One region of the Hydrogenispora ethanolica genome, then DNA from elsewhere that is predicted to be linked to it. Evidence: riboswitches for the same ligand, from Rfam matches in the RefSeq annotation. Region 1 holds a riboswitch; the other holds the start of a gene.
The links. A riboswitch is a leader RNA that binds a small molecule or an ion and turns the genes downstream of it on or off. The one in region 1 is predicted to bind glycine.
Positions count from the first base shown of each region.

Region 1 (4,603 bases):
CTCGACGATTCCTTCCCGCGAGTTGACCAGCCCCGGCGCGGCTATCCCGCACCAGCGCACTTTGGAAGTACGAATATGCAGGTCGGCGACCAACTGTTCAAAGGCGGTTCCGATTGCCGCGACCACCTCTCCCGGAACCGTTGTCTCCAGCTTTTGACGCCGGCTTTCCAGGATGCCGCCGGCCAGGTCCATCCCGGCGGCGACCAGCTCGCCCTGTTGAATGCGGACCGCAAAAATATAGCCGGCCGCGGGATCGAGTTCCAGCATCACCGGCCGGCGTCCGCCGCTGGACGCGCCATGACCCGTCTCTTGCACGATGCCCATGCCGATCAAGTCATTGACGATCACCGTCACCGTCGGCGCGGCCAGCCCGGTCATCTTGGCCACTTCGTAACGGGCAATCGGCCCGTGCAGCCGAATCGTATTGAGTGCCAGCATCCGGTTGAGCACTTTGAGGTCCCGGCTATGGCTGGCGGTCTTCGTCCACTTCATGCTATCGCCCCATCCGCTCCGTGTTTCCAGTCGCGCGGCTCGAAACTAGAGACCCGCGCCATCCAGGCCATGAGACCCGTCCTCGCGCGCCGTGTCATCAGAGTCCTCCCCCGGCCGGATCCTCCGGCCAACGCCTTCCGGTTGTGAAGCCGGCCGGCGGATCGTCCCGTTGCCGCATCGACTTTGTTTATCTATCTAAAAAAGTAACTTCATTTTCATATTAGCTTCTCCGGCCGGAAACGTCAAGTCTCAAGATCCCGCTCTCTCCGCAGCTTTGCGCCGAGAAAATATGGTGGTGCGGTAACGCCAGTCGGGACCGGTCCCTCCCCCTTGGCCATGGAATCCGGGGAACGCCGCCCGCGCCGTTGCCGAAGAAGCTCCCGGAATTGCCGACGATACTCTCATCGTTCCTGGGCATGCTTCCCCGGCAGCTGCGCATGTTCGCGCGGTAACTGTGCATGGTTACCCGGTAACCATGCATGCTCGTACAGTGACTGTGCATTCATGCGCAACAACCGGGCATGGTCGCGCGGTTACCGCGCATGGGTACGCAGCAACCGGGCATGCTTCCACAGTGACTAAGCTTGCTTGCTCAGTAACTGGGCACGCTCGCGCAGTGATTGCGCATGCTCATTCAGTTGGAAAACCGCTTCCTTTCGCCCCTCAATGGAGCGCTACCTGCGCCGCGCGGCGGCTTGGGCGAGCCGCGGTTGGACGCCGGGAAAGCCGGGAACCCCATCGATAAAAAAACCTTGCTCCGGAAGGAGCCAAGGTTTTTTCACGGAGCCGCCGGCCCGGGAGGGCCGCCATCATTGCCGGATCATTCGGGAATGGCGGCTCCGGCCCGGAGAGTCAGGCCCGTCTTTCCAGGGCCTCCTTGATCCGACGCAGCCCTTCGCGGATCTGCTCCTTGGAAGTGGCGTAGGAAAGCCGGATGTACTCCTCGGTCTCGCCGTCATTCTTCCGGCCGAAGGAGGTCCGGGGCAGTACCGCCACGCTGCCCTCGAAGAGCAGATACTCCTGGAGCGCTTTGGAATCTTTGAAGCCGAGCCTGCGGCAAGCCTCAGTCACGTTGGGGAAGACGTAAAAGGAGCCTTGCGGCCGCAAACAGCGAATCCCTTCGATAGCGTTCAAGCCGTCGACGATCCGATCGCGCCGTTCCTTGAACTCCTGCACCATCCGGTCTGAAGCGTGCTGCGGCCCTTGCAGCGCCTCCAACCCGGCATATTGCGTGAACGTGGCGGTGCAGGACTCGCAATTCGTCTCCAGCCGGGCGATGTCCCTGGCCAGATCCCGGTTCATCACGCCGTAGCCCAGCCGCCAGCCGGTCATGGCGTAGGTCTTGGAGAAGCCGTCGATCAGGATGGTCCGCTCTTTCATCCCCGGCAGCGAGGCGATGCTGGCAAACTCCCCTTCATAGAGGATCCGCGAGTAGACTTCGTCGGAGATGACCCACAGATCGTGGCGGATCGCCAGTTCGGCGACGGCTTCCAGGTCGGCCCGGCTCAAGACGCCGCCGGTCGGATTCTGGGGCGAATTCAAGATGATCAGCTTGGTCCTGGGCGTGATCAAGCGGCGAAACTCATCCAAGTCGAAGCTGAAGCCTTTCCGTTCCAGCAAGGCCGCAGGAACGGGCCTGGCCCCCACGAAGTTGATCATCGATTCGTAGATCGGAAAACCGGGATTGGGATAGATCACTTCGTCCCCTTCATCGACGCAGGCGAGGATCCCGTGGAAGATGATGGGCTTCGCGCCGGGCGTGACCACCACTTCCTCCGGGTCCACGGCGATCCCCCGCGTCCTGGAGATATAGGCGGCGATCTCCTCCCGGAAAGAAATCAGGCCCGCCGACGGGCCGTAATGGGTCTCGTTCCGGGCGATCGCCTCCATTCCGGCCTGTTTGACATGGGCCGGGGTGTCGAAGTCCGGCTCGCCGATGCAGAAACTGACGATGCTCCGGCCCTCCTTCACCAGTCGGTTCACGACCGCCAGAACCTCAAAGGCGTTTTCCGTGCCGAGCCTGCTGATACGTTTCGCTTTTTCCATTCCATGACCCCTCCTTTGATTTTCGCCAACCGGGATCCCTTCAGCCGCATTCGCGGATAAAAAAAACAGCGCATGACCAAAGTCTATGCCCTGTTTGCTGACCTGAGAGTTTCCGCCCCGCGCCCTTGGCGGGGTTTTGCTCCTTCGGTATGACGCTCAGGCGATTTGCCTTCCCCATTCTTGCCGCGGCGAATGGCAATGGCCGAACGTCAACTTTTCAGAGTTCTGTCCGGATACGGTCCTTTTGCCTGAAAGATTCGCCGGAAAGTTGACCCCTTTCCGTTGCTTGCTTCTTCGGCTCCCGCCCCGGGCGGGTCTCTCCCGTATCGTTCATCCAAAAGCGATATTCAGTTATCGGTGCAATGCCCGCCCGGAAACGGTTTAGCGGTTGACCCAGTTGGGCGGAGTCTCGCCGCGCAGCGCCGCCAGAATATTCTCCGCCGCCATCAGGCCCATTTGGGTCCGGGTCGCAATGGTGGCACTGGCGATGTGCGGCAGGATGACCACATTGTCCAGCTCCGTCAGGCCGGGCGCCAATTCCGGCTCGGCTTCGAAAACGTCGAGCCCCGCGCCCCAGATCGTTCGGTTCCACAAGGCGTCCACCAGGGCGGCTTCGTCAATCACCGGTCCCCGGGAGGTGTTGATCAGGATGGCGGTCGGCTTCATCAGGCGCAGCTCGGCGGCACCGATGAAATGCCGGGTCTCGGGAAGCAGCGGAATGTGGAGCGAAACAAAGTCGGACTCCCGGAGCAATCTTTCCTTGGTCACATACTCGGCGCCGGTTTCGGCTTCGAACTCCGGATTCCGTTGCACGTCGCAGTAGAGCAGCTTCATCTCAAATCCCTTGGCTTTCTTCCCGAAAGCGCTCCCGATCCGGCCTCCGCCGAAGATCCCCAACGTTTTCCCGGTGACATCCTGCCCCAGGAACAACATCGGGCCCCAGCCCTCAAAACGGCCGGCCCGGGTGAATTGATCGGCCGGCACCACCCGGCGGGCCACGGCGAAAAGCAGGGCCCAGGCCAGTTCGGCGGTAGTATCGGTCAATACCCCCGGAGTGTTGGTGATGAGGATCCCCCGGTCGCTCGCGGCCTGCAGATCGATGTTGTTATAGCCCACCGCGTAATTGGCGAAGATCTTGGCTCCTTTTGCGGCATCCAGCACCGCGACGTCGATCGTATCCGTCAGCAGGCAAAGCACCGCGTCCCTGCCCGCCACCTCCCGCAGCAACTCCGCGCGGGTCAAAACCCGGTCCTCGGAATTGACCGTTACCTCGCAGTGTTGCTGCAAACGCTCGATGGCCGGCTGCGGGATCATCCGGGTCACATAAACGTTCCATTTCGGCATGACGAACACCCTCCGGTTCCTATCTCTGAGATAAATTATGCTCCGCAATGGTTAGAATTCCTCTCATTTTTCGACGGATGAAATCAATTTCCTGCCGGTGCAACAAGAGTATTCCACGCGGCCTGTCATAGCCTATCAAGCTTTCAAATGCGGGATTGCGTTTTAGAGGAAGCCGTATTTTCCAATTCGCCACAGCCAGGAGATTTTTTCAATGAACAATAAAATGAGGCTGTCTTTGGGTTCGGAAAGACAGCCCCGTCAAACACCATTGGTTATTGGATGGTATAACCGCCGTCGATGACCAGATTGGCCCCGGTGATCATATCAGCCGCGTCACTGGCCAGGAAGACCACGCCGGCGGCGACCTCTTCCGGATAGCCAAACCGGCCGGCCGGAATCTTCTTTTTCATCGCTTCTCCGACCTCGCCCGCCCAGGCCTTCTTGCCGAGTTCCGTCAGGATCACGGTGGGCGACACCGCGTTGACCTGAATGTTAAATTCCGCCCATTCAATGGCCAAGACCTTGGTCATGCCGATGATCGCGGCCTTGCTGGCGCAATAGGCAACGTGCTTGTCGAGGGCGATCACCCCGGCTTGGGAGGCAATGTTAATAATTTTTCCGCCGTTCCGCTGAATCATCGTTTTCCCCACCGCCTGGGCGATCATGAACGGCGCCTTCAAATTGATGGCCATGGTCTTATCCCAATCATTCTCCGGCAAAT
Region 1 is NZ_SLUN01000039.1:35,935-40,537, reverse strand. Features, by position in the region: gene EDC14_RS22410 (ROK family transcriptional regulator) at 1-492, opposite strand, end outside; gene EDC14_RS22405 (pyridoxal phosphate-dependent aminotransferase) at 1,345-2,538, opposite strand; glycine riboswitch at 2,765-2,872, opposite strand; gene EDC14_RS22400 (2-hydroxyacid dehydrogenase) at 2,920-3,882, opposite strand; gene EDC14_RS22395 (SDR family oxidoreductase) at 4,155-4,603, opposite strand, start outside.

Region 2 (4,603 bases), on a different contig from region 1:
CGGCAGGATCCGCAATTGCGTTTATCCTTTCGCCAACGGCGCTCCGCAAGAGGATGTCATCCGGGATTTCCTGCTCTATGCCAAAGGTGAGCTGAATGCCATGGGAGTGCCGCTTTCCGCCGACATCTTCGGCCTGGTTTTATCCGTTCCCAATGACAACAATATCGGGCAAAAATTGGAGAAGATCGCCGCCGCGACGGATTATATTTCCCCCATGGTGTACCCTTCCCATTATCCCAAAGGGACCTTCGGCATCGCCGTTCCCGACCGCCATCCGTACGAGATCGTCTGCCGCGCCATGCAGGATGCCTTACAGCGAATCCCGGGGAGCGAAGGAAAGCTCCGGCCCTGGCTACAAGATTTTAACCTCGGCAATCCTTACGGGCGGGAGCAATTGGAGCTGCAAATCAAAGCGTTACACGCCAACGGCATTCGGGACTGGCTATTCTGGAATCCCAGCAACCGTTATGACGCCTCTAAATATCCCGCGAAATAACCCCGAAAACAATAAAAAGAAACCGGGCATGCCTGCTCGGTTTCTTTTTGCTGATTTGCAAACTTATATCAGGAAATCCCTTCCGGAAGAACTGTTAAACGTTTATTCTTCGGAGGATTCTTGGGGCAGATCCGCGAAATTGAGCGGCGCATTCTCTAGGATTCGGCGGGCGCCGCGATAACGGACATCATAATAGCCTTCACTCAAGGGGCTGATCCGAACCGCTCCGAAGCCCGACGAAGCGTGGATAAAGTCGCCATCCCCGATATAGATCCCGACATGATTGACAGTGGCCGATCCCATCGTCGCAAAGAATACCAGATCGCCAGGGCGCAGGTTCTCCCGGGAAACAGGCGTTCCTTTCGTCATTTGAGCGGCGGCATTATGGGGCAATTCCAAGCCGATCTGGCGGTAAAGATACATTGTAAAACCCGAACAGTCAAAACCGCGGACCGAACCGCCGCCCCAAATATAACGGGTCCCCATATAACTCCGGGCCCGGCTGACAACCTCCGTTGCCCCGCGTAAGGCGCGCAAACTCTTGCCGTCGGCGGTGCCGACGACTAAAAATTGTTCATGAATCCAGCCTTGCCGCTCGTCGGCCAACTCTACTTTCACCCAGGGTTTTTGACTTTCCAGAATCGTCACGGCCTCGCCAAACCTTAAACTTCCGAGCACTGCGGCGGTCATCTCGGGTCCGGACCTGAAGTTGACCTTGTCGGCGCTGACCAGTCCCCGCATGGAAGTATTTTCGGCAAGAGTCGGCGTGGCGATCGCCAGCAGTAACACGATTGCGATGAATAATGTTTTGCGCATGACTCCTCCTTATTTATAAAATAACGTTCCGCTGTTTCTCAAAAAGTGTTCTAGAGGCAAAAATCCCTCATATATAACGTAAAGGAGGTGGAACCCGGTGAAGCGACTGGTTTACAACACCCTGCTTTGTCTCGCTTACAATTTGCTGCTGTTGGTGGTGCCCATCATTTTGTTTCTAGCCAGCGTTCAATGGAATGTTCCCAAATCTCTGGATACACTTCTATGGATTTATTCCATTCTCCTGCTAACAAGTCCAATTTTTTCATTAATTTTAGCTTTGCGCACGATAGCTTGTTATCAGGATGTTTCGCGCTGGCTTGCGCCGTTTATCGTCAGTTTTGTCGGCTACCTGCCGTTGTGGTTTCTCTCTTTCGGCTTTTCCGCCTATTGGGGGTTGCGGGAATACCTCCAAATTTTTACGGTACCTTTCACGATCGGTCTCTTGGCTATCTTGCTGTACCTAGTTTGCGCGCGGTGGCGGAACCTTCATACATCGAAGCATTGATTCACCCAAAGGAATTTTTGACAACCGAGTCAGGACGCAGATTGGCTTGCCGAAGCTTCCCCACTTGTCCAATGTTTGTTTGACGCCGTTGCGCCCCTGAAGGTTCAAGCGGGGACCAAAAAATTTCGGGACTATACGATTCCGAGAGGATTTTTCCAGGAAACACCGAATACTTTTGGTTGAATGATGGGATGATGATTACGGGAGAGCGCCATGAGGCCACCGAAGGAGCAAGTTGGGCCAAGAGCCATTTGACCCAATGAATCTCTCAGGTTCCATGACCGTAATCGGACCACACTCTGGAGAGTCCGTGCGGACACCTACGGGGTAACCATCGCTGGATGGGATTCTCTCTGGTAAGCGGACAGGGTAAGGCATTTGTCTTTCCCTGTCTTTTTATTTTGTCCCGACGCGACGAAAGTTGAAAGGAGTTATCGCATGAAAACACCCTTATTTCCCGTGTATGCCCGGCATCACGCCAAAGTGGTCGACTTTCACGGCTGGGATCTGCCGGTCCAATTCAGCGGCATTATTGATGAGCATCGCCAGGTGCGGCAGAGCGTCGGCCTCTTTGACGTATCCCACATGGGGGAGTTCAAGGTCAGCGGAGCGGATGCCGCCGCGTTTCTCGACCGAATGGTCACCAACCGCATCGCCACGCTGCAACCGGGAGCGATTCGCTATTCGCCGCTCTGTTATGAGGATGGCGGCACCGTCGATGATTTACTCATTTATCGCCTGACGGAAACCGATTTTCTGGTCGTGGTGAATGCCTCCAATATTGAGAAAGACTTCGATTGGTTGGTGGCTCACCGTTCCCGACATCGGGTTTCCATCGAGAATATTTCAACCCAGACTGCACAGCTGGCTATCCAGGGACCGAAAGCCCAATTGTTAATGGAACAAATTCTGCATCAGCCCTTGGATTCATTGCGCTATTACCATTTTATCGCCGAAGCCCGCTTGGCGCAATTCCCGGTTTTGATCTCCCGGACCGGCTACACCGGCGAAGACGGCTTTGAGATATACCTCGGGGCCCAAAACGCCGTTCGGGCGTGGGAGATTCTCATGGACGAAGGAGCTTCCTTTGGAATCAAGCCCATCGGGTTGGGTGCCCGTGATACGCTCCGTTTTGAAGCGGGGCTTCCCTTGTACGGGCAGGAGTTATCGGCAGAGATCAATCCTTTGGAAGCCGGTCTGTCCCGCTTTGTAAAATTTGAAAAACCCGAGTTTATCGGAAAAGATGCTTTGGCCGCCATTCAAGCCAGCGGCGGTTTCCGGAAACTGATTGGGCTGTCCATGGTCGACCGGGGCATCCCCCGCTCCGGATTCCGGGTCTTTCAAGAAGATCTTCCGGTCGGGTGGGTCACTTCCGGGAGTTATGCTCCGACCCTTGACCAAAACTTAGCGATAGCGTTGGTCGAACATTCTTCCGACCTAACGGACCCCTTCCAAATTGAAATCCGGGGCAAACTTCTAACTGCCCGTTTCCTGTCCCTGCCTTTTTATTCTCGTTCGAAAGGAGCTGCCCAATGAACCATCCTTACTTGCCATTGACCGACGGCCAGCGACGCGCGATGCTCGATACCATCGGCGTATCCGACTTCGCCGAATTACTGGCCGAGGTCCCGGAGGAACTGCGCTTAAAAAAGCCCCTCGATCTACCCGCTTCTCAATCGGAGTTAGAGTTAAGTACTGGTTTCCATCAGCTTGCCGAAATGAATGTCCTTCCCGAACTTTCCTTTCTCGGTGCCGGAGCTTATCAGCACTATATCCCGGCGGTTGTCAACCATCTCGCCAAACGCTCTGAGTTTTATACCGCCTACACGCCTTATCAGCCCGAGCTTTCCCAAGGAATGCTCCAAGCCATTTTCGAATTTCAATCCTATATTTCCGAGTTATTCGGTCTGCCGGTTGCTAACGCCTCGTTATACGACGGACCCACGGCATTGGCCGAAGCAGTCTTAATGGCATTGAAAGAGACTCGCCGCAATCAGGTCTTATTGCCCGAAACGCTTCATCCCTCTCTCATCGAGGTGGTGCGCACCTATTTGCGGGACAGTGGCGTTGAAATCATCATCCTTCCCTGTCCGGCGGGAGTTCAAGAAATAGAACACCTTGCCAAATCCTTAAGTGAAGAATGCGCCGCAGTTGTAATCCAAAACCCGAATCGCTATGGAATCCTCGAGGATCTGTCGCGTCTGATTGAATTGACCCGTCAAGCCGGAGCGGTTCCCATCAGCTACGTGCAACCTTTAACCTTAGGACTGCTTGAAGCTCCCGGCCGTCTCGGGGCCGAAATTGTGGTCGGAGAAGGTCAGCCGCTGGGATTGCCGCTCTCCTATGGCGGACCTTATTTAGGCTTAATGGCCGTCTCGGAACGTTTCATGCGCCGCATTCCCGGCCGTTTGGTCGGAGAGACGCTCGATCGGGACGGCCGGATTTCATATGTGCTTACTTTGCAGGCTCGCGAGCAACATATCCGGCGGGAAAAGGCCACTTCCAATATTTGCTCCAATCAAGCCTTATGCGCCTTGCGGGCTGCAATCTACCTCGGAGTTTTAGGCCCGAAAGGCCTGCACCAGGTGGCCCAGCGTTGTTATGACAACGCCCATTATCTGGCGGCAGAGCTTAACAAGGCCGGATTCCCGCTACGGTTCGAGCAACCGTTTTTTATGGAGTTTGCGATTCATACCTCTCGTCCTGCTGCCGATCTGATTCACAGTTTGGCGGCCAGAGGCATCATGCCCGGCCTCGATCTAGGCCGCTTTGATCCGGCGCTCGAC
Region 2 is NZ_SLUN01000002.1:71,156-75,758, forward strand. Features, by position in the region: gene EDC14_RS01910 (putative glycoside hydrolase) at 1-496, shown strand, start outside; gene EDC14_RS01915 (C40 family peptidase) at 599-1,312, opposite strand; gene EDC14_RS01920 (hypothetical protein) at 1,410-1,817, shown strand; glycine riboswitch at 2,009-2,111, shown strand; gene gcvT (glycine cleavage system aminomethyltransferase GcvT) at 2,256-3,353, shown strand; gene gcvPA (aminomethyl-transferring glycine dehydrogenase subunit GcvPA) at 3,350-4,603, shown strand, end outside.
Region 2: another riboswitch for glycine. It lies ahead of gcvT (glycine cleavage system aminomethyltransferase GcvT); the one in region 1 lies ahead of EDC14_RS22405 (pyridoxal phosphate-dependent aminotransferase).